DNA from 2 places in the Enterococcus sp. DIV0724b genome. Region 1 is predicted to be linked to the other one. Evidence: a T-box and tRNA genes for the amino acid it is inferred to sense, from the RefSeq annotation. Region 1 holds a T-box; the other holds one or more tRNA genes.
The links. The T-box of region 1 lies ahead of leuS (leucine--tRNA ligase). A T-box ahead of a tRNA ligase gene usually reads a tRNA of that ligase, here a tRNA-Leu.
Positions count from the first base shown of each region.

Region 2: it has a tRNA-Leu gene. The T-box ahead of leuS (leucine--tRNA ligase) is inferred to sense a tRNA for this amino acid. The anticodon was not compared.

Region 1 is NZ_CP172890.1:3,033,394-3,045,353, forward strand. It holds gene leuS (leucine--tRNA ligase) at 1-2,452, opposite strand, end outside; T-box leader at 2,717-2,998, opposite strand; gene IGJ02_RS14080 (LysM peptidoglycan-binding domain-containing protein) at 3,050-5,146, opposite strand; gene IGJ02_RS14085 (DUF1700 domain-containing protein) at 5,445-6,101, shown strand; gene IGJ02_RS14090 (DUF4097 family beta strand repeat-containing protein) at 6,103-7,134, shown strand; gene IGJ02_RS14095 (phosphatase PAP2 family protein) at 7,268-7,918, shown strand; gene IGJ02_RS14100 (TIGR01212 family radical SAM protein) at 7,933-8,901, shown strand; gene IGJ02_RS14105 (class I SAM-dependent methyltransferase) at 8,901-9,464, shown strand; gene IGJ02_RS14110 (ABC transporter ATP-binding protein) at 9,570-11,339, opposite strand; gene IGJ02_RS14115 (ABC transporter ATP-binding protein) at 11,332-11,960, opposite strand, start outside.
Region 2 is NZ_CP172890.1:1,403,982-1,415,941, forward strand. It holds gene IGJ02_RS06510 (ABC transporter permease) at 1-579, opposite strand, end outside; gene IGJ02_RS06515 (ABC transporter ATP-binding protein) at 595-1,287, opposite strand; gene IGJ02_RS06520 (efflux RND transporter periplasmic adaptor subunit) at 1,300-2,160, opposite strand; gene IGJ02_RS06525 (metallophosphoesterase) at 2,371-3,105, shown strand; gene IGJ02_RS06530 (Tex family protein) at 3,223-5,415, shown strand; gene IGJ02_RS06535 (SprT family protein) at 5,418-5,903, shown strand; gene IGJ02_RS06540 (ElyC/SanA/YdcF family protein) at 5,994-6,719, shown strand; tRNA gene IGJ02_RS06545 (tRNA-Leu) at 6,819-6,901, shown strand; gene IGJ02_RS06550 (DUF1310 family protein) at 7,687-8,085, shown strand; gene IGJ02_RS06555 (hypothetical protein) at 8,078-8,488, shown strand; gene IGJ02_RS06560 (hypothetical protein) at 8,507-9,307, shown strand; gene IGJ02_RS06565 (hypothetical protein) at 9,307-9,672, shown strand; gene IGJ02_RS06570 (hypothetical protein) at 9,799-9,939, shown strand; gene IGJ02_RS06575 (DUF4839 domain-containing protein) at 10,496-11,359, shown strand; gene IGJ02_RS06580 (VOC family protein) at 11,446-11,844, opposite strand.

The DNA of each region.
Region 1 (11,960 bases):
CTTCAATAAACGATTGGATTTCTTCTGCTGCTAATGCTTTCTCTTCTAACTCTTCCTTACTCAACCCTCGAGCGATATTTAATTTTGTACGAACTTTTCCGTTAACTTGGAAAACGACTTCGACCTCATCTTCGATCAATGCAGCTTCATCATATGTTGGCCAAGGTGCATTCGTCAAGCTCTCTTCATTTCCAAGGATTGCCCATAGCTCTTCACCGATATGTGGTGCGATTGGCGCTAGTAATTGAACAAAGCCTTCAATGTATTCATACGGTAAAACATCCACTTTATTCGCTTCATTTACAAAGACCATCAATTGAGAAATTGCAGTATTGAAATGGAGATTTTCCATATCTTCTGTCACTTTTTTCACTGTTTGATTATAAACCTTAGTTAGACGTCCGTCGTTGATAGTCGTGATGCGGTCACGCATTTTATTATTTTCATCTACAATCAAACGCCATACACGATCCAAGAATTTACGGCTGCCTTCAAGCCCATTTTCACTCCAAGCAATCGATGCGTCAAGGGGACCCATGAACATTTCATACATTCTCAGGGTATCCGCACCATATTTTTCGACAACATCATCAGGATTTACAACATTTTTCAATGACTTACTCATTTTAGCTGGTGCTTCTTCTAGCTCTTCACCTGTTTCACTATTCACCCAAACGCCATCACGTTTCTCAACCATATTCGTAGGGACTAGTACTCCTCGACTATCACGGAAACTTTGACCTAAGATCATGCCTTGGTTATAGAGTTTTTGATATGGTTCTTTTGTTGGTACAACACCAATATCATATAAGAATTTATGCCAGAAACGTGCATATAACAAGTGAAGTACGGCATGTTCCGCTCCACCAATATAAATATCTACTGGCAACCAGCGTTCTAGTTTTTCATAATTAGCAATTTCATTTTTGTTATGTGGATCGATATAACGTAAATGATACCATGAGCTTCCCGCCCATTGCGGCATCGTGTTGGTTTCGCGTTTGCCTTTTTTACCTGTTTCAGGATCGACTACATTGATCCACTCAGTAATATTCGCAAGTGGTGATTCTCCTGTTCCACTTGGTTTGATATCATCTGTTTTTGGCAATCTTAAAGGTAATTCAGATTCTGGAACAGTTGTTGTTGTCCCATCTTCCCAATGGATTACAGGAATTGGCTCACCCCAGTATCGTTGACGAGAAAACAACCAATCACGTAAGCGATAGCTAACTTCTTTTTTCCCTACTTTATTTTCTTCTAGCCATTCATTTATTTTAGCTATTGCTTCTTCTTTATTCATACCATCTAAAAACTCAGAATTGATGTGTGCTCCATCGCCTGTGAATGGTGCTTCTTCGATATTCCCTCCTGCTAATACTGGAATGATATCGATATTGAATGCTTTTGCGAATTCATAATCACGCTCATCATGAGCAGGAACAGCCATAATTGCGCCAGTTCCATAAGAGGCTAAAACATAATCTGCGATCCAGATTGGAATTTCAGCCCCATTAACTGGATTGATTGCATAAGCACCTGTGAAGACACCAGTTTTTTCTTTAGCTAAATCTGTCCGATTTAAATCAGATTTTTTAGAAGCAGCATCTATATAAGCTTCTACAGCTTCTTTTTGTTCAGGTGTAGTAATTTTTTTCACCAATTCTAATTCAGGTGCTAAAACGGTATAAGTTGCACCAAATAATGTATCTGGACGAGTCGTAAATACTGTAAATTCCTCTTTTGTCCCCGCTACTTTAAACGTGACATTGGCACCTTCAGAACGCCCAATCCAATTGCGCTGCATGTCTTTAATACTTTCTGGCCAATCAACTAAATCTAAATCATCTAATAAGCGATCTGCATACGCTGTGATTTTCAGCATCCATTGACGCATTGGTTTTCTGACAACATCATAACCGCCTCGTTCACTTTTTCCATCGATAACTTCTTCATTTGAAATTACTGTTCCAAGCTCTGGCACCCAGTTGACTGCTACTTCTGCTTCATAAGCCAAACCATGTTCATACAGTTTTGTGAAAATCCATTGGGTCCATTTATAGTAGTCAGGATCTGTCGTATTAATTTCACGATTCCAATCATAACTGAATCCTAATGAATTGATTTGACGTTTAAATGTTTCAATATTTTTTTTCGTAAATTCAGCTGGATCATTACCAGTATCTAGAGCATATTGTTCTGCTGGCAAACCAAAAGCATCCCATCCCATTGGATGTAAAACACTATATCCCTGGCTTCTTTTCATTCGAGACAAAATATCTGTTGCTGTATAACCTTCAGGATGTCCAACATGAAGACCTTGCCCAGATGGATAAGGGAACATATCTAGGGCATAAAATTTTTCTTTACTAACATCATCGTGGGTAGTGAAACTATTATGCTTAGCCCAATATTTTTGCCATTTTTTCTCAATTACTTTATGATCGTAACTCACGTTTGTTTCCTCCTATTTTAAGTAGCATTTTTATTAATAATGTTTGATGACGCTGGTTCTGCATTCTCTTAGAATCGCTTTTCTGAATGTTTACTTGGTATTGATTCACTCGTTTGATACCTTTTTATACCTTGTGTCGTTCTTCATCTGTGCTGGCATAGCCCGTCGCAAATCCTCAATTTTTAGAGCATTAGCTCTTAGAAATTGATTAGATCAAAATGAAGTGTAGTGATGAACAACAAAAAGTCCTACAGGAAAATATTCCTATAGGACGTGTGATCTACAACGTGGTACCACCTAAATTTACTTGTATTATTACAAGCCTCAACGCGCTAACGGTCGTCACCGATCTTACTTAGTAAAGTTTAGAGAATCATCGAATTACTATTCGTCATCCATCTGTATCAGAAAAAGCTCAAAGAGCAATTCTGCACTCATTCAGTAAAATAACTCAAAGGCGAGTTCGAAAGCTTCTGTGCGTATTTTCACCAACCATACGCTCTCTAAAACATGGTTCTTTCTACTATTCCTCTTCACTGTTTAGATATCTGTCATGTGCTATCATACTACCAAATATTTCAGTCAATTTCAATTGTTTTATTTAACTTTCAACTTTTGACCAATATAGATGATATCGCCAGATAAACCGTTCATTTGTTTGATTTTTTGAACGCTTGATCCATATTTTTGAGAAAGTCCCCATAGTGTATCTCCGCTTTTCACAGTATGTGAGCCCGCGGTTTGACTGCCACCTTGATTACCAGTTGAACTAGTAGAACCTGTCGAGCCGCCTTGGCCTTTTTTCACAATCAATTTTTGACCTGGATAAATAATATCTCCACTTAAATTGTTCCATTGACGTAGATTTGCAACGCTTATACCATTTGCATTGGCAATCGCCCATAATGAGTCACCTGATTTTACTGTGTAAGAACTACTGGTTGATCCAGTATTTGAACCACCGGTATTTCCTGTTGAGCCGCCGGTATTACCTCCTGTGTTGCCTCCACCAGTAGTCCCAGATCCTTTTTTCACGATCAGTTTTTGACCTGGATAAATGATATCGCCATTTAGATTATTCCATTGACGTAAATTCGCAATACTTATGCCATTTGCATTGGCTATTGCCCATAGTGAATCACCTGATTTTACTGTGTAATAAGAATTTGTTGTTCCTGCATTACCAGAACCGCCGGTATTTCCTGTTGAGCCGCCAGTATTTCCTCCAGCGCTGCCTCCACCAGTATTGCCAGATCCTTTTTTCACGATTAATTTTTGGCCTGGATAAATGATATCGCCATTTAAATTATTCCATTGACGTAAATTCGCAATACTTATGCCATTTGCATTGGCTATTGCCCATAGCGAATCACCCGATTTTACTATGTAATAAGAATTTGTTGTTCCTGCATTACCAGAACCGCCGGTATTTCCTGTTGAGCCACCAGTATTTCCTCCAGTGTTGCCTCCACCAGTATTGCCAGATCCTTTTTTCACAATCAATTTTTGACCTACATAGATAACATCACCAGAAAGCTTATTCCAATTTTTGATGTTAGCGATCGAGGTGCCATATTTTGCAGATAACGCCCATAAGCTATCGCCAGCTTTTACGGTGTGAATCACATCTTGACCACTTGTTTCGCCTCCTGTGTTCCCACCGTTATTTCCCCCTGTATTACCACCAGTGTTTCCTTCTCCGGTATTACCGCCTGTATTACCGCCTCCAGATGAAGGTGTGTCATATTGAGTTAGATTGTATGTTGTAATAATATTATTCAATTTAGTATTATAACTAGGATCTGTCGCGTAACGACCTGTTAACCAAGCTGTTGCATCTCTGTAAGAGTTTGTATTGCTCTTCCATGCGCCTGAATAATAATATACTCCTGCTTGAAATGAAGTATTTCTTAAAACATAGGCATTGTCCCCAAATGACTCTGAAAAAGATGGGTATTTTCTAAAAGCAGCGTTTACTTGAATCCACTGACCATTAATAACTTCCCACGTCTTCATCGTAACAGATTGCCCTTGATAACTTCCTTTAATTCCAAATAAATTATGGTTTGGAGCTGCTGCTAATGTGCTTTTCCCCCAGTCACTTTCAAGGATTGCTTGAGCCATCATTACAGAAGCATAAAGATCGTTCGCTGCAGCCACAGATTGAGCGTGTCCGGCTATTTCAGCGATAAAGGTACTTGGGCTGACACTTCTAGATTGCGCAGAAAAAGCTGCACGCATCGAAAGGTCTGGAGTTTTTGGTTCTTCCGTTTCAGTGGAGGATGAATCAGTCGCTTCAGTTGATTCTTCTGTAGATTCGGTTAACTCAGTACTTTGTGCTGTTTCTGATGTATTTAATTCTGATGATTCTTGTGTTTCAGACGTTTCTTCGCTTGAAGATGTCTCAGGTGCTGTTGACTGAGTGTCTTGTGTCATCGAATTGTTTGAATCAGTCGTCGTTGTTTGTGTTTGAACGACTTCTGTATGTGTGTTGGTATCTGAGTAACTTACTTGTTCACTTGGAATTTTATCTTCAGACGCTTCAGCAATTTTTGGCGCGACAATAGGTGCAGCAATTGATGAGACAACAATCGCAGAGCTAAGCATAGTGGTTCCTTTTTTTAGCTGATCAGAAGTCATCTTATTCTGTTCAGCTTTTCTCCGCTCTTTTCTTGATATTTTGTACTTCTCCATAATATATCCTCCGAATTTTCTAAAAAAGTATTCTTTGATTTATAGTATACCCTTTTTTAAAGAAAATAGAAATATTTTTCGATTTTTCTTCATTAGTTATTAAAACAAAAATGTAATTTTTTTCTTTCTTTTTGATTTTATCACAATCATCATACCTCATTTTCAACGAGACTAGGTCTCAAGACTGATTACTCTCTTTACCTTAGGCTGATTTTTTAATTAAAGGCTTGTTATTACACCCAAAAAAAATTATAGTTGAGAAGAAGTAACGGATTTGAAAATGAGATGGGGGAACAAGATGAATAAGGAACACTTTTTAATCGAATTAAAGATCTATTTAAAACCTTTAACTGCCCAACAGCAAGTGTTTATCTTGAATAAATATGAGGCAATCTTTGAAGAACGTTTAGCTGTCGGTGAAACCGAAGAGGAGATCGCTAAAAGTTTAGGAAAACCAAGAGGCATCGCCGAAGAAATCTTACAAGAATTTGACATCACTGTCCCTGAAAAAAAACTTGAGCGTGATGGTTGGCAAGAAATTGAGCCTGTTGCAAACAAAGACTATTACTACGAAGAAGTACCTGAGCACCCTTATGAGCAGACTTACCATTCTTACGAACGTCCTCAACACAATGGATTTACACGATTTTGTCAGATTGCTGGTGTTCTTTCTTTTAATTTTCTTTTGATGTTTTGGCTTATTTTTGCATTTGTTATGGTTTTATTTTCTTGTTGGCTAGTGGCGGTTGTTTTCTTACTTTCACCGGTTTTAGGCGGAATTTCAGTCTCTGCTGGCTTTAATGACGGGACGATGTTCCAGTTGTTCCTCAGTATTTTTCTTTCCGGTGCGGGTGTTATTGGCTTGCTGATTCTAACGCCGCTAACAAAATTTTTTGGAAAAGTATTCAAACGTTATTTACAATGGAATATTCGCGTTTTGAGAGGGGAGATTTAGCATGAAAAAGACAACTGCTTTTTTTCTAACCATTGGGGTTTTAGCCATGATCATCGGCGGAATCGGCAGTGCTGTCTATTTCAGACGCGCTGAAAATTCTATGACCGACACAAAAACGCAAACATATGAGATAAAAAACAAACAAAATACAAAAGAAATTCATCTTGATCTTTCAGGCAACGCAGATTTTTATATTCTCACTGAAAATTCAAATAAAATCACAATGAACACTCGAAGTTCTGTACCTGTTTCACTTAACAGTTCCTTAGACGTTAAAGAAAAAAATAATCAACTGACTGTTTCAGCAAATAGTAGCAAAAAAAAGAAAGAGTCAAACGGATTAAAATTTGATATTTTCGATCGTGGTTCTGCTGTAACCTTAACGATTCCTGATGATACTGAACGCATAGTCATCGACGGAAAAGCCAACGGATCAATCTATCTTTCAAACACTCGAACAAAGGATTTATCCATCTCAATGAGTAATGGGGATATCAACCTTAGTGATAGTAATTCAGAAAAATTAACAATCGAAACAACGAATGGTAATCTTAATGTTCATACCGATGTCCGAACAGATGATGCTTCATTCAAAACTACAAACGGCGAAATTCAACTAAATGATTTTGCTGCGTCTACTTGGTCTGCTGCCAGTACTTCTGGAGATATTTATATAAATAGTGTCAAAGGAATTGCTACAATCGAGACAACAAATGGTGAGATCCAGGCAACTGATCTTAAAGGCGAAGTCAAAGTTAAAAGTACCAATGGTGATTTTTCGTTATATGGAACAGAAATTCCCCAAAAATTACTCGTTGAATCCCAACAAGGAAGTATTGATCTACACACAGAAGAAATCTTATATGATGTAATGATCAAAACAAAAACTAAGTTGGGCGATAGTACGATTTTCGGAAAAGAGCGAACTTCCTACAAACGAGGAAAAGGTACAAAAGCACTCACTTTGGAAACAAATTCTGGAGATATTTCAGTTGAAGGTCCATCTGATTATCAAGATGGAGATGAGGAGTAACATTCTATTGAATTCAAAGCCTATACTTGAACTTTTAAAGTTTTCGTATAGGCTTCTTTTTTTGTGATTCTCAGATGTGTTCTTAATTATTTGATGTTATAATAAACTTTATCTAATCTGGAAAGGATATTTCATGAAAAATAAATTATATTATCAATTTGCTGGTAGCTGCTTTTTAGTTGTCTTTATGTTTTTAGGCTATGTAGTGCGTTTTTATTCTGGTTGGTTAAAAGGTTTCGATCAAACAATCACAACAATTGTACGAACACCATATCCTTCAGCGAACCAATTTTTTATTTGGTATACAAAGTTTGCTGATCCATTGACCATTGGGCTTTTGACTTTAGCCACTGCGTTTATACTATTTAGAGGAAAATATTATGCTGAAACTCTCTGGCTTTTAATCAATACAGCATTGATCGCTGGCATCGCAAACCCATTGATCAAGCTATTATTTATGCGCCCGCGTCCGGCCCTAAATCATTTAGTAACTGAGCATAGCTATAGTTTTCCTAGTGGACATTCAACTGGAAGCGTTCTGTTATATGGAACGATCATTTTATTGCTACCACAATTTATTAAGCAAAAAAACCTTTGTTTATTTTTACAAATTATCTTAGGTTTAGGCATTTTTCTGATCGGTATCAGCCGGATTTACGTTGGTGTTCATTTCCCTAGTGATGTTTTAGGTGGTTTTTGTTTTGGTTTAGCTTGGTTATTGATGACCTACCCGATTTATTTAGAAAAACGCTTTGTCTGGCGCTTTAAAAGTAAACAACAATAGAAAGAAGAAGAACGATGTCTAAATTTTTATATACGGAAGATCCTAATAAACGTTATCATACATGGAATTATGCCTTACGCGAACAATTTGGCGGTAAAATTTTTAAAGTCCCTTTAGATGGTGGCTTTGATTGTCCTAATCGAGATGGAACGGTAGCTAAGGGCGGTTGTACTTTTTGTAGTGTTTCAGGATCAGGCGATATGATCGTAGCGCCTAAAGATCCTTTACCCATTCAATTTCAAAAAGAAGTTCAGATGATGCACAAAAAGTGGCCGAATGTCGACCAATATATCGTCTATTTTCAAAATTTCACAAATACTCACGCGCCTGTTGAAGTGATTCGACATCGTTTTGAGCAAGTGGTCAATGAAAAAGGCGTTGTCGGCATTTCGATTGGTACTCGCCCAGATTGTCTGCCTGATGATGTTGTTGAGTATTTAGCAGAACTGAACCAGCGCTATTATTTATGGGTAGAATTAGGCTTACAGACTACCTATGAGAATACCAGCAATACAATCAACAGAGCACATGATTACCAAACTTATCTGGATGGTGTAGCAAAATTACGAAAACACAATATTCGCGTTTGTACGCATCTGATCAATGGCTTGCCTGGTGAAAGTTTAGAGATGATGAGAGAAAATGTTCGCCGAACGATTCTTGATTCAGATATTCAAGGAATCAAATTGCATCTACTTCACTTAATGACAAATACACGGATGTTAAGAGATTATCACGAAGGACGCTTGCAATTGATGACACGTGAAAACTATGTCCATGTTATTTGTGACCAACTGGAAATGATTCCACCAGAAATCGTAATCCATCGCCTAACTGGTGATGCTCCAACAGATACTTTGGTTGGTCCTATGTGGAGTTTAAAAAAATGGGAAGTATTAAATGCGATCGATGATGAAATGAAACGTCGGAATAGTTTCCAAGGATGCCAGAATGTTCGTATGGCTAAGGAGGTCCTTCATTAATGTTACAGACCGCACTTCGTTTTAGTCACACTCTTTTAAAAGAAGTTATTCAAAAAGGAGATACTGTTGTTGATGCTACGATGGGAAATGGTAACGATACAGCTTTTCTAGCTGATCTTGTTGGATCAACTGGTTTGGTTTATGCTTTTGATATTCAAGAACAAGCTCTGATAAATACTGAAAAAAAACTCACAGAACTAGGCTTAACGGATCACGTGTCTTTAGTTCATAAAGGGCATGAAACGATTAATCGAACCATTCCAGAAAAAACACAACTAACTGCTGCTATTTTTAATTTAGGCTATCTTCCTAAAAGTGATAAGCAAATTATCACAAAACCAGATACAACAAAAAAGGCTCTAGATGCCTTGCTTCCTCGTTTAGCACCCAAAGGTCGAATTATTATAGTCGTTTATTATGGGCATCTTGGTGGTGAAATGGAATTAACCCTTGTACAAAATTATTGCCAAGAGCTACCGCAAGAAACCTATAGCGTATTGACTTATCAGTTTATCAATCAGAAAAATAACCCACCAATTTTATTTTGTATTGAGAAAAAATAAATCTATCTTAACAACCTAAATAGAAAAACAAGGTGATTCTCCTACAAAAAAAGAATCACCTTGTTTTTTCAAGCTTTCTTAAAGAAAATAAACTACTTAACTATTTTATTCAAACACAAATTGATTATGATACAATTCCGAATAAAAACCTTCTTGTTTCAATAATTCATGATGGCTTCCTTCTTCGATCACTTCACCATTTCTTAGAACGACGATACGATCTGCATTTAAAATTGTTTTTAAGCGATGCGCAATCACAAAGCTCGTTCTGCCTTTGATTGCTTCATCCATTGCTTTTTGGATTTTGGCTTCTGTCACCGTATCTACGTTACTAGTTGCCTCATCCAAAATCAATAATGAAGGATTCGTAATGATGGTTCTAGCAATACTGATCAATTGTTTTTGACCTGTACTAAAAACATTATTTTCTTCAGTGATTTCTGTATCATAGCCGTTTTCTAACTCCATGATAAACTCATGGATATTCGCTTGTCTAGCTGCATTTATGATTTCCTCATTTGAAGCATCCGGATTACCAAACGCAATATTTGCTCGAATCGTTCCAGAAAATAAGACTGAATCTTGCAATACAATCCCCACATGAGAGCGTAAACTACTTAAATCGATCTCACGAATATCTGTTCCGTCAAAGGTAACTGAACCGTTATTTACATCATAAAAACGATTCAATAAATTCATGATCGTTGTTTTACCTGAGCCAGTTGGTCCAACTAAAGCGACCATTTCACCTTTTTTAACGTTAATTGTAACATCTTTTAAGATCGGCACTTCTGGATCATAACCAAAATCAACATGGTTCAAGGAAACTGATTCATTGACGCCATCGATTTCTTTTCCATCTTTTGGATTAATTTCATCCGGCTCATCAAACATTTCATTCAAACGACGAGCTCCTGTGATTGCTAACTGGATCATGCTGTATCCAGAAGAAATTTGCATCAACGGTTGATAATATTGTTGTGAATACTGAACAAATGTTACTACTAAACCTAAAGCAACTGTTTTTTCCAAGTCACCATTTAGCGCTAACCAACCACCAAAGAAAATCACAATAGCGGTATTTACAAGGGACATCCCCTGCATCATTGGGAATAGTAGACCAGAATATACTTGACCTTTAAAGGTTGCCTTACGCACTGTTTCATTATGTTCTAAAAATCCATCGATTGTTTCTTCTTGTAAACCATTTGTGATGATCACACGTTGTCCACTAATCTTTTCATCCATATAGCCGTTTAATTTACCGACTTCATCTTGTTGGATATCAACATATTTTCGTGCCTTGCTGATCACAACTACAGCAATCAAGATCGCTACAGGTGTAGAAGCAATCGTCGCCCAGGCTAATTGAACATTTTGACGGAACATCACAATCAAAATTCCTACAAACAATGCAGCATTCGTCAAAACTTGAAGCAATGCTTGATTCAAACTATTTTGAATATTATCCAAATCACTAGTAAAACGACTTAAAATTTCTCCATCTTGATGAGAGTCAAAGAAACGAATCGTTAATTTTTCTAATTTATTGAATAATCCAATACGCATCCGGTTTGTTGATTTTCCAACAACTTGAGTAAATAGTATGCTGTAAATAAAATTTGCTGCACTTGTCAGCACATAAAAAATCAATAACTTCCAGATAATATCAATAAATTTGCTTTTATCATCTGTTCCTTGCATCAAAGCACCCACATAATTGGCTAATTCTTGAATCGCTTCCCCAACAAATTGAGGTGCTTTAACTTGTAAATAGGTTGCAATAACAATTGTCACAAAGATAAACAAGAAGGAAAGTTTATACCGCTTTAAATAATGAAAAAAGAATTTACTAGCTCTTATTAAATCAGTCATTATTTTCATCCTTTCCTTTTTGTGTTTCGTAGATTTCTTGATAGATTGGGTTTGTTTTCGCTAATTCTTCATGCGTTCCCTCACCCACTAATTGGCCTTTATCTAAAACCAAAATACGATCTGCGTGAACAACTGAAGAAATCTTCTGTGCAATCACGATCGTCGTTGTTTCTTTTAAATCTTTATCCAATGCTTCTCTAACTAACCGTTCTGAACGAGCATCTAACGCACTTGTACTGTCGTCTAAAATCAAGATCTTAGGATCTCCGATCACACCTCGTGAAATAGATAAACGTTGTTTTTGTCCTCCCGAAAAGTTATTACTTCGTTCAGCAACTGGCGCTTCATATTGTAACGATAACTTCTCGATGAATTCTTTTGCTTGTGCAATCTCAGTTGCCCGCGACATATCAGATTCACTGGCATCTCTTTTTCCTTGGCGCAGATTTTGTGAAATCGTGCCAGAGAAAAGAATCGCTTTTTGTAACACGAAAGATACAGCTTTACGTAAACTGTGTTCATTGACTTCTTTCAAATCGATACCACCGACTTCTACTTTCCCCTCAGAAGGATCAAATAATCTAGGAATCAACTGAGCTAAGGTTGATTTACCTGCACCAG
Region 2 (11,960 bases), 1.6 Mb from region 1:
TACGGTACTTTTGGTTACGCCGATGATTCGGGCACTGATTTGTCCTTTTTGTCCGCGTAAGTTAATTTTTTCACCCACAACGTTTTCTCGTCCGTTGAAAAAATAGCGAGCGGTGTCAGCGCTAATTACAGCTACTTTGCTGCCTTCAGAGTATTCGGTTGTATTGAAATAACGACCATAGACGATGTCTTTATCCATTGTTTGATTGGTATATTGTAAATCAGGCGTTCCTGCCATGATCAATGTTGCTTTTGATTTTTCATTTGCGGCTCCGACTGCTTGGATTGAAACAACAGGAGAGAGATGGTCGATTTGCGGGATGCCATCTTTTAATGCTTTGATGTCTTTACTGGTGATTTTTTGACTATCGGTTGCGTCTCGACTAGTAGAAACAGAAATCGTAGAAGCACCCAAATCGCTGAATGTGCCTGTGATTTGACTAGTCGCACCATTACCCACAGCTAATATAGCGATCACAGCTGCAATTCCGATAATAATTCCCAGCATAGTCAAAAACGAACGCATTTTATTCGCTAGAATACTATCGATCGCCATTTTGAAACTTTCAATAATTCCCATGAAAATGGCTCCTTTCTATAGTGTTTTTCGATCTAATACTGGTTGATCATCAATGATTTCACCATCTCTAAATGACACGATTCGCTTCGTGTATTGCGCTACATCCGGTTCATGTGTAACCATGACAACAGTTGTACCAGTATCATTTAAATCTTGGAAAATCTTCATGATTTCCAGTGTTGTTTTTGAATCTAAATTACCTGTCGGTTCATCAGCCATTAAAACGGCTGGATCATTTACGATAGCTCGAGCGATGGCTACACGTTGTTTTTGTCCGCCAGAAATAGCATTTGGTCTATGAGCTATACGATCTGCCAAACCCACTTTTCTCAAAGCTTCTAATGCGCGCTCTTTGCGCTCTTTTGCCGAAATACCAGAATAAACCATCGGTAGAGCAACATTGTCTAGTAGGGACATCCGCGGCATCAAATTAAAGGATTGAAAAACAAAACCAATTTCTTTATTTCTAACGTGAGCACTTTCGTTACTCGTCAAATTGGTAACGTCTTGTCCGTTCAAGTGATAGGTTCCTTCGTCAAAACGATCTAATAAACCAAGAATATTCATCATGGTTGATTTACCAGAACCGCTAGGACCCATAATAGAAGTGAATTCTCCTTCTGCAATATGCAGAGAAACGTGTTTTAAAGCTTCTAGTTCTTCTCCGCCGGTACGGTAGATTTTTACTACATCTTTTAAATCGATCAATCATTTCACCTTCTATTCTTTGGTTACTTCAGTATTGTTTTTGATATCAGAACTTGGAGAAAGAATCACCGTTTCTCCTTCTTTTAGTCCGCTTTTGACTTCGATCAATTTATCTGATTGAATGCCGATTTCAATTTTTGTTTCTTTGGCACGGCCATCTTTAACCGCGAATACAATCGGTTCATTTTTATCATTATAGGTTAAAGCTTCGATCGGTAAGGCTAGGACATTTTCAACGGTATTTGTTGTGATATCGACATCTACATCAAAACCTGCGAACAGTTTTTCTGGTGCTTGATCAAAGGTTACAACGGCACCTAAACTTGCACTTGTTCCTGTTGCTGATTGAGTACTTTGAGCAGCAGGATCTTTTTCAGCGACTTTTCCTGAAAACGTTTCATTACCGCTTGTGATTTCCGTTTTTTGATCAACAGCTACAGCAGAAGCCTCTGAGTTAGATAATGCTAGTTGAACTTTTAAGGTAGAAAGATCATCTAGCTGAATCGATGGTTTTCCTTGCTGAGCATTTGTATCGGCTTGTTTGGCTTTAATGTTGACCTGAGTGACCGTGCCATTGAATCCGGCAGTTAATTGTAAGCCGTTATCATATGTTGCTAAAACTTTGTCTTTTTCTACTTTATCACCGGTCTTGACAAACACATCGACAACATTACCAGTTCCCATAAGTGTTTGTGTTTGATTGGGAATTAACGTACCGGTTGTAGAAAGTTTTTCAACGATCGTTTCGTTTTTTACTTCACCAGTTCGAACAGTAATAGCTTTTGATTTTCCTGAATTTCCTTGAACGATCAAGAAAATAGCAACCACAACAACTAAAACTGCAAGAATACCGAAAATTGTTTTTTTCTTCATAAATTTCAGCTCTTTTCTACTAATTTTATGACATCGTGTCATTCATATAAGTTTACTCTCTTTTTCATGAAAAGTCTAAGATTAATTTTCAATTTTTAAAATATTCCTAAATAAACGACTGTCCCTATATGTTTTGAATTGATAATCTGAAGTACATGTTGTTTTTTGCGTTATAATATAGAAAAAGAATGGTAAAAAGGAGCTTAGTTTATGAAAAAATTTATCTACGCAATCAGTGATATTCACGGGGAATACGAGTTGTTTGAAAAATTGATCCAATACTTTGATCCGAAGATGCATCAATTAGTATTGATCGGTGACTTAAATGATCGTGGCCCCAAAACAAAAGAGAGCTTTTTACTTGGAAAAGAATTGGTTGAGAAATATAAAGCCGTTTACCTTAGAGGAAATCATGAAGAATATTTTCTGCAGTTTCTAAATAAACCAGAGGACTGGTTTACTAGTTACATTCGTAACGGTGGTAAAGAAACGATGGAAAGTTTGCTTCATAAAGGAGCAACAGAAGAATATTCCCCAACTGAGATCAGCATGATGATTCGCAGCAGATATAAAGAGTTGATTGAATTTTTGACTGAGCGGCCACGTTACTTTGAATGGGAAGAGTATATTTTTGTTCATGCTGGAGTAGACTTAACTAAAAAAGACTGGCATGAAACGAGTCCGCATGATTTTATCTGGATCAGAGAGGCGTTTCATCAAGGAAAAAATCATACAGGTAAAAAAATTGTGTTTGGTCATACCATTACTCCAATGCTTCATGGAGATATGGAGACAACTGACTTGTGGCTGTCCGATAATAAAATTGGGATTGATGGGGGCGCTGTGTTTGGTGGTTCCGTTCATGGTGTGATTTTCGATCAAAATGGAATCGTGCAAGATATTGAATATCAAAATTTAAATGGACCTTGGCAGCCTGATTTTTAAACAACTGTTTCTATTTGAACCGAGTAAAGTCTTTTTTAAGCTTTTTGCTCGTCCTATATTTCAACAAGAAAATATGCTAAAATGAAACAGTATGTTAATGAAGAGAGGTATGTAAATATGGCAGAAGCTTATAACCAAGAAGTAGTTGATTTACTTCAGAAAGAATTGACAGAATATCGTCCCAAACAAATCACAACAGTGCTGACTTTATTAAGTGAAGGCAACACTGTTCCTTTTATTGCCCGTTATCGTAAAGAAATGACGAACAGTTTAGATGAAGTGCAAATTCGTGAAATTGAAGAACGGTACACCTACTTAGGTAATTTAGAGAAACGCAAAGAAGAAGTACTTCGTTTAATCGAAGAGCAAGGAAAACTGACAGATGAGTTAGCTAAATCCATTCAAAAAGCGACAAAAATGCAGCAAGTGGAAGATCTATATCGCCCTTACAAGCAAAAACGTCGTACCAAAGCAACAATTGCCAAAGAAAAAGGACTAGAACCTTTAGCAGACTGGTTAATGAGCTTTCCAGCTCAGGCAGATGTAACGGCTGAGGCTGATAAATATGTGGATGCTGAAAAAGAAGTTGATTCAGCGGAAGCAGCATTGCTAGGTGCGCATGAAATCATTGCTGAACGAGTATCCGATGAGCCTAAATTCCGTACTTGGATTCGTGATTTTACCTTTAAACATGGGCAATACGTAAGTACAGTTAAAGACGAAGAGAAAGACGAGAAATCAGTTTATGAAATGTATTATGATTTTTCTGAACCTGTTAGTAAAATGGTTTCTCATAGGGTCTTAGCAACAAATCGTGGTGAAAAAGAAGATATCTTGAAAGTTACTCTTTTGGTAGAGGAAGAAAAAATCAATTCTTATTTAGAACGACAATTGATTGGAAATAATAAACAATCTCCAACAGCGCCTTATGTTGAAACAGCGTATTTGGATAGTTACAAACGATTTATTGGTCCAGCCATCGAACGTGAGATTCGTAATGAATTGACTGAAAAAGCCGATGAACAAGCAATCAATATTTTTGGTGAGAACTTACGTAATCTATTGCTTCAACCACCATTGAAAGGCAAAGTCGTTTTAGGGTTTGATCCAGCTTACCGAACAGGATGCAAAATGGCGATTGTCGATGCCACAGGTAAAGTATTAGCGATCCAAGTGATTTATCCTCACAAACCAGCTTCAGGAGAAAAACGTGCAGCAGCAGGTCCTGCTTTTAATCAGTTGATTGAAAAGTATCAAGTTGAAATGGTGGCGATCGGTAATGGAACAGCTAGCCGTGAATCTGAGCTATTTGTTGCTGAACAATTAAAACAAATCAAACGGGACGTTTTCTATGTGATCGTTAACGAAGCAGGAGCGTCTGTCTATTCTGCGAGTGATGTAGCGAGAACTGAATTTCCAGATCTACAAGTAGAAGAAAGAAGTGCGGTCAGTATTGCTCGCCGTTTGCAAGATCCTTTAGCAGAACTTGTAAAAATCGATCCGAAAGCGGTCGGCGTCGGTCAATATCAACATGATGTTTCCCAAAAACGTTTAGCAGAACAATTGGATTTTGTTGTAGAAACAGCTGTTAACCAAGTCGGCGTAAATGTAAACACAGCTAGCCCACAATTATTACAACATATTTCTGGTTTAAACAAAACGACTGCTCAAAACTTAATGGCCTATCGAGATGAAAATGGTGCCTTTACGGCTCGTAATCAAGTTAAAAAAGTTCCTCGTTTAGGTCCAAAGGCTTATGAACAAGCGATTGGGTTCTTGCGAATTCCAAATGGGAAAAACATATTGGATAATACAGGGATTCATCCAGAAAGTTATGATGTTGCTAAGGCAATTTTAGAAAAAGCCAACGTTAAATTAGCAGAACTTGGAACTCCAGAAGCTGCCCAAAGCATTAAAGGATTGTCATTAGATCAATTAGAATCTGAATTAGCTGTTGGGAGTGAAACCTTGAAAGATATCATCCAAGCATTAGTCCAGCCAGGAAGAGACATGCGTGATGAAATGCCTGCTCCTCTTTTAAGAAAAGATGTCTTATCCATGGAAGACCTTAAATCTGGAATGGAGTTGCAAGGTACAGTTCGAAATGTTATCGATTTTGGTGCTTTCGTTGATATTGGTGTAAAACAAGATGGCTTAGTCCACATTTCAAAACTTAGTACAAAATTTGTTAAACATCCTACAGATGTCGTTGCTGTAGGAGACGTTGTGACCGTTTGGGTAGAAGATGTAGACATGAAGAAAGGGCGCATTAGTCTAACGATGTTGCCGCAAGCTGAAAGGAAAGATTGATTTTGAGCAGTTTTTCGAAAGAAGGAAAACCAACAAAGCCAGTATTTACCGATGAACAGTTACAAAAGTTAGTAGAAGAAATTTCGTTGGCTTTTTTTGAAAAAAAGTTTAGGCATAAAGCTTTTTTCAATCGACGGTTGAAAACCACAGGTGGGCGGTATCATTTAAATTCTCATGATATTGATTTTAACCCGAAAGTTATTGAACTTTATGACGAAGACGAATTAATCAAAGTCATCAAACATGAATTATGTCATTATCATCTTCATATTGACGGCAAGGGCTATCAGCATAAAGATTCTGACTTTAAGACATTGTTAAAAAAAACGGGTGGAAGTCGTTATGTTCGACCTTTAGTAGAGCAAAAGCCGCAATCTTATCATCAATATCAATGCGAAAAATGTCAAACATTGATTTTAAGAAAACGTAGAGTCAATACCCAAAAATTTGTTTGCGGCAAATGTCGAGGGAAACTTGTAGAAGTTTAGACAAAAGTGTTTAGCTCTGAGAAAGAAGAGCTAAACACTTTTGTGCTACCCTCTTTGTATTATTGACGGAAAAGGAAAGTAGGGAACAAGATGATTCGCCAATGGAATGAAGTAATCAACTATTTAGCTGCACAAGAAAAAATAACAGGAAGCTATGATTTAGCAATTTTGGCTGGAAATAGTCTTCCTTATCTTGCCGATGAACTGATACACTTATATAAACAAAAAAAAGTATCTGCGGTTTTACTTGTAGGTGGTATCGGTCACGCTACGCCTTTTTTACGAAATAATTTTAAAAATATGGGAATTGACGTCTCGGATGCTAGTGAAACTGAAATGTATTTAGAGTATTATAAAATGAAATATGATATAGCTCCAGAGTTATTCTTAACAGAAATGCACTCAACCAATTCTGGTGAAAATGCACTCTTTTCTTTAGAGGTTGTAAAAAAAGCTAGAATAGCGCAAAAGAAGGTCTTATTACTGGAAGATCCGATTTTACAAAGAAGAATCAAGGCGACCTTTGAAAAACATTGGCAAGAAACGAACACAATGTTTACAAATTATGTACCAATCGTGCCTTATCTGAAATCTATAGATAAAACCATTCTTTTTGAAGATGATAGACTTAATGGTTTATGGACAAAAGAATATTTTCTGTCTTTAGTTTTAGGGGAGATTCCTCGATTGAGAAACGATGAATATGGTTACGGACCAAAAGGAAGTAATTACATCGGGGAAGTAGAAATTCCAAATAATGTCAGTAGGGCTTATGATGAGCTATGTCAAGTATATGCGTATAAGCAGCAGCGTTAACTTTTATTATGTACGTTTGCCTGTTAGATGAACCATTGACAAAAGGTAGGCCGTATTTTATCATATGTTAAGATACACTTATTTCATAAAACATAAAATGCGGTCATGGCGGAATGGCAGACGCGCCAGCTTGAGGGGCTGGTGGGGGCAACCCCGTGGAAGTTCGAGTCTTCTTGGCCGCATAGTTCAAGCCTAAACCTTAGTACATATAGGTTTAGGTTTTTTTTAATGTCTCCATAAAAGTTCTGATGAACGAAGCGATGTAATAATTTGTAGAAAAACTAGTGTATCTATTAGGGCAATTACTCTAGTTTTTTAAGTCGATACAAGCTATTTTTTTCTGTAATTTCTCTTGAGGATGAGCATAATATTTTATAAATACATCAAAGGTATTCCCTAAACTATCTGCAATAGCTTGTAAAGTTGCACCATAGTTGGTATTTTCATTATTGTTATTAATATAGCATTAAAGTGGCGTATGTATAACTCAACGAATAAAGTTGATAATGGGGAAGGTTGGAATTTGATTTTATGGGAGATGTACAAGAATTAAATAAATAAAATCACCGATTTTTGAAGACTATATTTATTAAGTCCTAGGAACCTGTTTTGGTGGTTTTAAGATAATAACTTGATCAATTTTAATGATTAAACTTGCAGATGCCAAATACGTATATGATAGCAGTGAGGCTAGCCAAATAGATATTGAGCATGCTGTTATTGAACTACAGCAAGCAATTAATAACTTAGTATAATAAGAAAAGGGTTTGTAAGTGTAAAAACTTGCAAACTCTTTTTAAATGGACAAACTTGGATAAAAATCATAATTTCAACATATAAAAATAGTATATTCATAGTTTCAACTCTATCAATTTTATTGTACATTTCGTAAAATAAATAGTAATTAGAATTAAAGTTTAATTATGATAAGTACACTTTTTTAGTAAATGGAAAAAGTAGGTGGAAAATGAAAAAGAAACTATTAGTAGTTATAGGTATTATTGTAATAATTACCATTGGGATTGGAGGGAAAGTGATGTTAGACAATAAGAAACAAGAGGATAAAATGATTAAGATTGTGAATAGTCAAGAAGCAAAAGAAGTATTTGAGAATGGTTTAAAAGTACTAGACCCGAAAGCACTCACAGAAGAAGGAATTATTAAATCGTATGAAATTGATGAAGAAAGTATCAAACATAATCCTATGGGTGGAATTAACGGTACTTTAATCATTGATGCAGATAAAGAGTTATATGTAAGGTTTCATTTAGACAAAAACAATAATGGGCAGTTTAAAAAATCTGTAATTTCAGGTAACTCTTCGAAATTAGGTGAGAAATTGAGAGGGGGAACAATTGATGACTAAAGCTTATTCTGATGAGGAACGTGTTGAAATTGCATCCAAAGAATACGAAGAATGGTTAATAAAAGATGAAGTCAGACTTGATAATAATGATTTAGTTGGAGTGATATCCATTGTGAATGATAAATCCACTGGAGAACAATCTTTTGTTATTACAGATAAGTATTGTCCTGCCTCTTCATCAATCGAACAAAGAAACCAAGTAAAAGAAGTTACGGTAATTTATCGTGGTTCTTCTTTTGAGTTATCATCAGATGCTGCCAAAGACTGGTTATTAAATGATATTCCCACTGGAATACAAGTGATTAATGGTGGTGGAGCAGTAGCAACGCCACAATTGCAGTCTTCGGCAGAAACCTTAAAAAATGCCATGGAACTATATCCAAATGCACAAGTATTTGTTTAGGGACACTCATTAGGTTCCATGAATGCGCAATACGCAGTTTCAGATTTATCTGATAAGGATAGTTTACGTATTGCAGGTGGATTTTTTTATGAAGGGCCAAATATCTATGGTGTTCTTTCCCCAAAACAACAAGCAACGGCAGATGCATTAACAAAACTAAACAAATTATTTAATTATGTTGATTCAAAAGACATTATAGCAATCGGTTATGGTTCGGGTAAACTATCAGTAGGAAATATTATTAGAATAAACTCCAAAAAAGTAGGACTTATTGACCAACATATGTGGGGTGGATATGATTTTAATAAAGATGGAAGTATTAAGGCTCCAAAAGAAGGGAGTCTCCAACTGGCTAAATACATGGTAACTCAACAACTATCTGCAATAGATATGATGAGAAAGAGTCTTATGAAAAGCGGTGGTGGTCTTTCTAAATCTGAAGAGATTTTTCTTGATGCATCAGAAGCAATGGCAATCACCCAAGGGATGAAACAAACAATCAGTGGCGAAATTACAGAGCTCAAACAAATGTATACAGACGGTATCAAAAATGCAGGAGATTTGTGGAGAACAACCAAATCGAATGCTGAAAATACGGGTTCCCATTTATCTTATGGAGAGTGTATAGATGCATTAGCTAGAGGAAATGCAACAGAAAATAATATTGTAAGAGAACCAGTCCGTGAATATGAGGAGAAATTAGCGAAAGCTACAAAGATAAGCCGAAATTATGATGAATTATTACAGAAAATAAGGGAGTCAATTACGAAACAATTACAAACAGACCAAGAGTTAGCGAATCAGATAAGGAGCATGTAATGGACAAAGAAGAAGAGCTATCTAAAAAATTGGATGCTTTAGAAACAGACTATAGAAAAGAAAAACAACAAATAAAAGAAACAATAGAGGATGTTCATCAGGAGAATCGGGCGTTCCGTAGGGAAATTGAAAGTTTAGCTGATTATGTAAGATACATGGCAAAAAGTGAAGAAGCTACTGAACCTGAAGCATTGCAACAAGCTTATAGATTCCTTCAAGAAGCGCAAGAAGAAGGTCAAATGGTCATTAAGAAAACATTGAATAAATTAGATGATGAGCAAGAAGAACAAAGGCTTTCGTATCAAAAAAAAAGAATGTCCTATGAAGAGGATATGTTACTAGCAAGAAAAGAAAGGAATTCTTAAATGTTAGATGCACTAAAAGAAAATTTAGCGGATATCCGAAAAGAATTAGAAAAAAAGTTGATTCAAACATTTGTAGCTAATTAAAGCCATGCAACATCTGAAAATCGTAAACAAATGATGAACCAAATGGAAAAAGAAAAGATGATCGGGTTAAAAAGTACAAGTTCCAGTTATCTATCCAGTTTTAAAACATCAGCAAAAGGGCAATGGGTAAAGCAAGCAGAACAAATATTTAAACAAACCACTGAGCAATTTGATGACTTATAAAAGCATAATTTATCAGGTGAGAGGTGCAATTACATTGATGACTCTTTTTTTGTACTTCTATTTTTAACGGCTATAGGAGCCTGCCTAGTGCGTATTATTGACGAGGTGTAATTAGGCAATGCACTCTAATTTAAAACGTCTAAAAATTAACTTGGTAGCTTTTAACAGTAATTTAGATAACCAACCGTTGGAAATGAAATATTGATTTATCTCAAATACCCATATTAAAGATTAAATAACGCAGAAAATACATAAGTGATAGGCGATAAAAATTTTTCAGAGAACATTGATTTTCATTTTATAAAAAAAGTTGAATTTAAAAATATCAGAAAAGTTGAAATCAAAATATCCGTATGAAATCAAGTTAATTCAATTCATAATTAAATAACAATCAAACATGATGGGAAATTTGTGGGAACGTACAAGAATGATTGTATAATAGATTTAGGAAGAAAACTTACAGTTAAATTTTAAACAAAATTACTAATGACAGGTAGCATTATTTATAATTAAATGAATGGTCGTTACATATGAATCGCACGAGGAGATTATTAAGATGAAAAAGATACAAGGTTTTTTGTTTACTATTGTGGTAATTTTTTTTAGTTTTATATTGGTTGGCTGTAATAGTGAGAAAAAAGAAGATACAATGATAAAAACTCCAGCAAGTGCAAAGGAATTAAAGAAAGAAAATTATGAAGATGTACAAAAACTTTTCAACCAAGCTGGATTTGAGGACATTGTATTAAAAGAAGAAGCTGACTTAAAAATAGGTTTATTATCTAAAGAAGGTGATGTAGATTCTATATCAATTGATGGTGATACAAAATTTGAAAAAGGTGACTCTTTTGATAAAACTGCGGAAGTAGTAATAATTTATCATGTTTTCCCTCAGGAAGATAGCACACCTTCTAATTCTAAAGAGGAAAGCAGTAGTCATTCTTTAACAAGAGAAAATAGCACGTCTAACTCACCAAAGAAGTCTGAATCTTCTTCTACTCAAGAAGTAAAAATAGAAGAAAAAGCAGATAATGAAATTATTACTGTTGAAAATAATTCAGAATTTGTAAATGTATTAACAGGTATTGACGATTATAAAGCCTACAAAGAATTTGCAGAAAAATATAAAAATCGTAAAGTAGAGTTTGATGGAAATATTGCTTACATGTCTTTACACGGAAATAATAAAACTCGATATGATTTCTTAATAACGCCTGGTAACTATGACTCTAATGGTAATAGTGGAGCTAATTTTCAAATTAACAATAAGAATGTTACTTACGATTTACATTTAACAGGTGATAACATTCCTGACTCCATTTCAGAAGGTCTTAATATACACATAATTGCAACAATTGACAGTTACAATGAGAATGCTGATCTTTTGATGATAACGCCTATAGAAATAAAAATTAGATAAATTAAGAAAAATGAGTTTGGGGCAAAATCAGATTTTTTCTGACTATTGGCCCAAACTCAAAATTATAACTTATGTGTATTGTTTTTTTACATACTCATCCATGTCGGTTCCAAAGAATTTCCATCTGGATCTTGCACTTCAAGACCAAACATCATATCTTCTGGAATACCCATATCAACCTTATAAAAATCGCCACCATTTGCCTTAGCCGTTTCAGCAAATTTCTTCACAGCATCTGCACTTTCCAGACTAAACGCAACTAAAACACCACTAGTTGTTTTTGTATCTGCAATTTTTTTGTCTTTGATAAATTTACTGTAAAAATCATGATTTAACAACATAACCCAAAAGTTATCATCCCAAACCATTGAGCTTGTTTCTTCGGTAGAAAATTCTTGGTTTTTTTTGAATCCCAATTTTTCGTAAAATTCTGTAGAACGTGCTACATCTGTTACTGGGAAATTTACAAATACCATTGTTGCCATAAAAATTCAACCTTCTCTCTTTTTGTTGTTTAGTGCAATTAGAGCATCTCATGAGCTGAATTTTTTGTCAAAAATAAAGAATTAAGTTAAGTCTGTTATTTAAATAAGGAAACCTC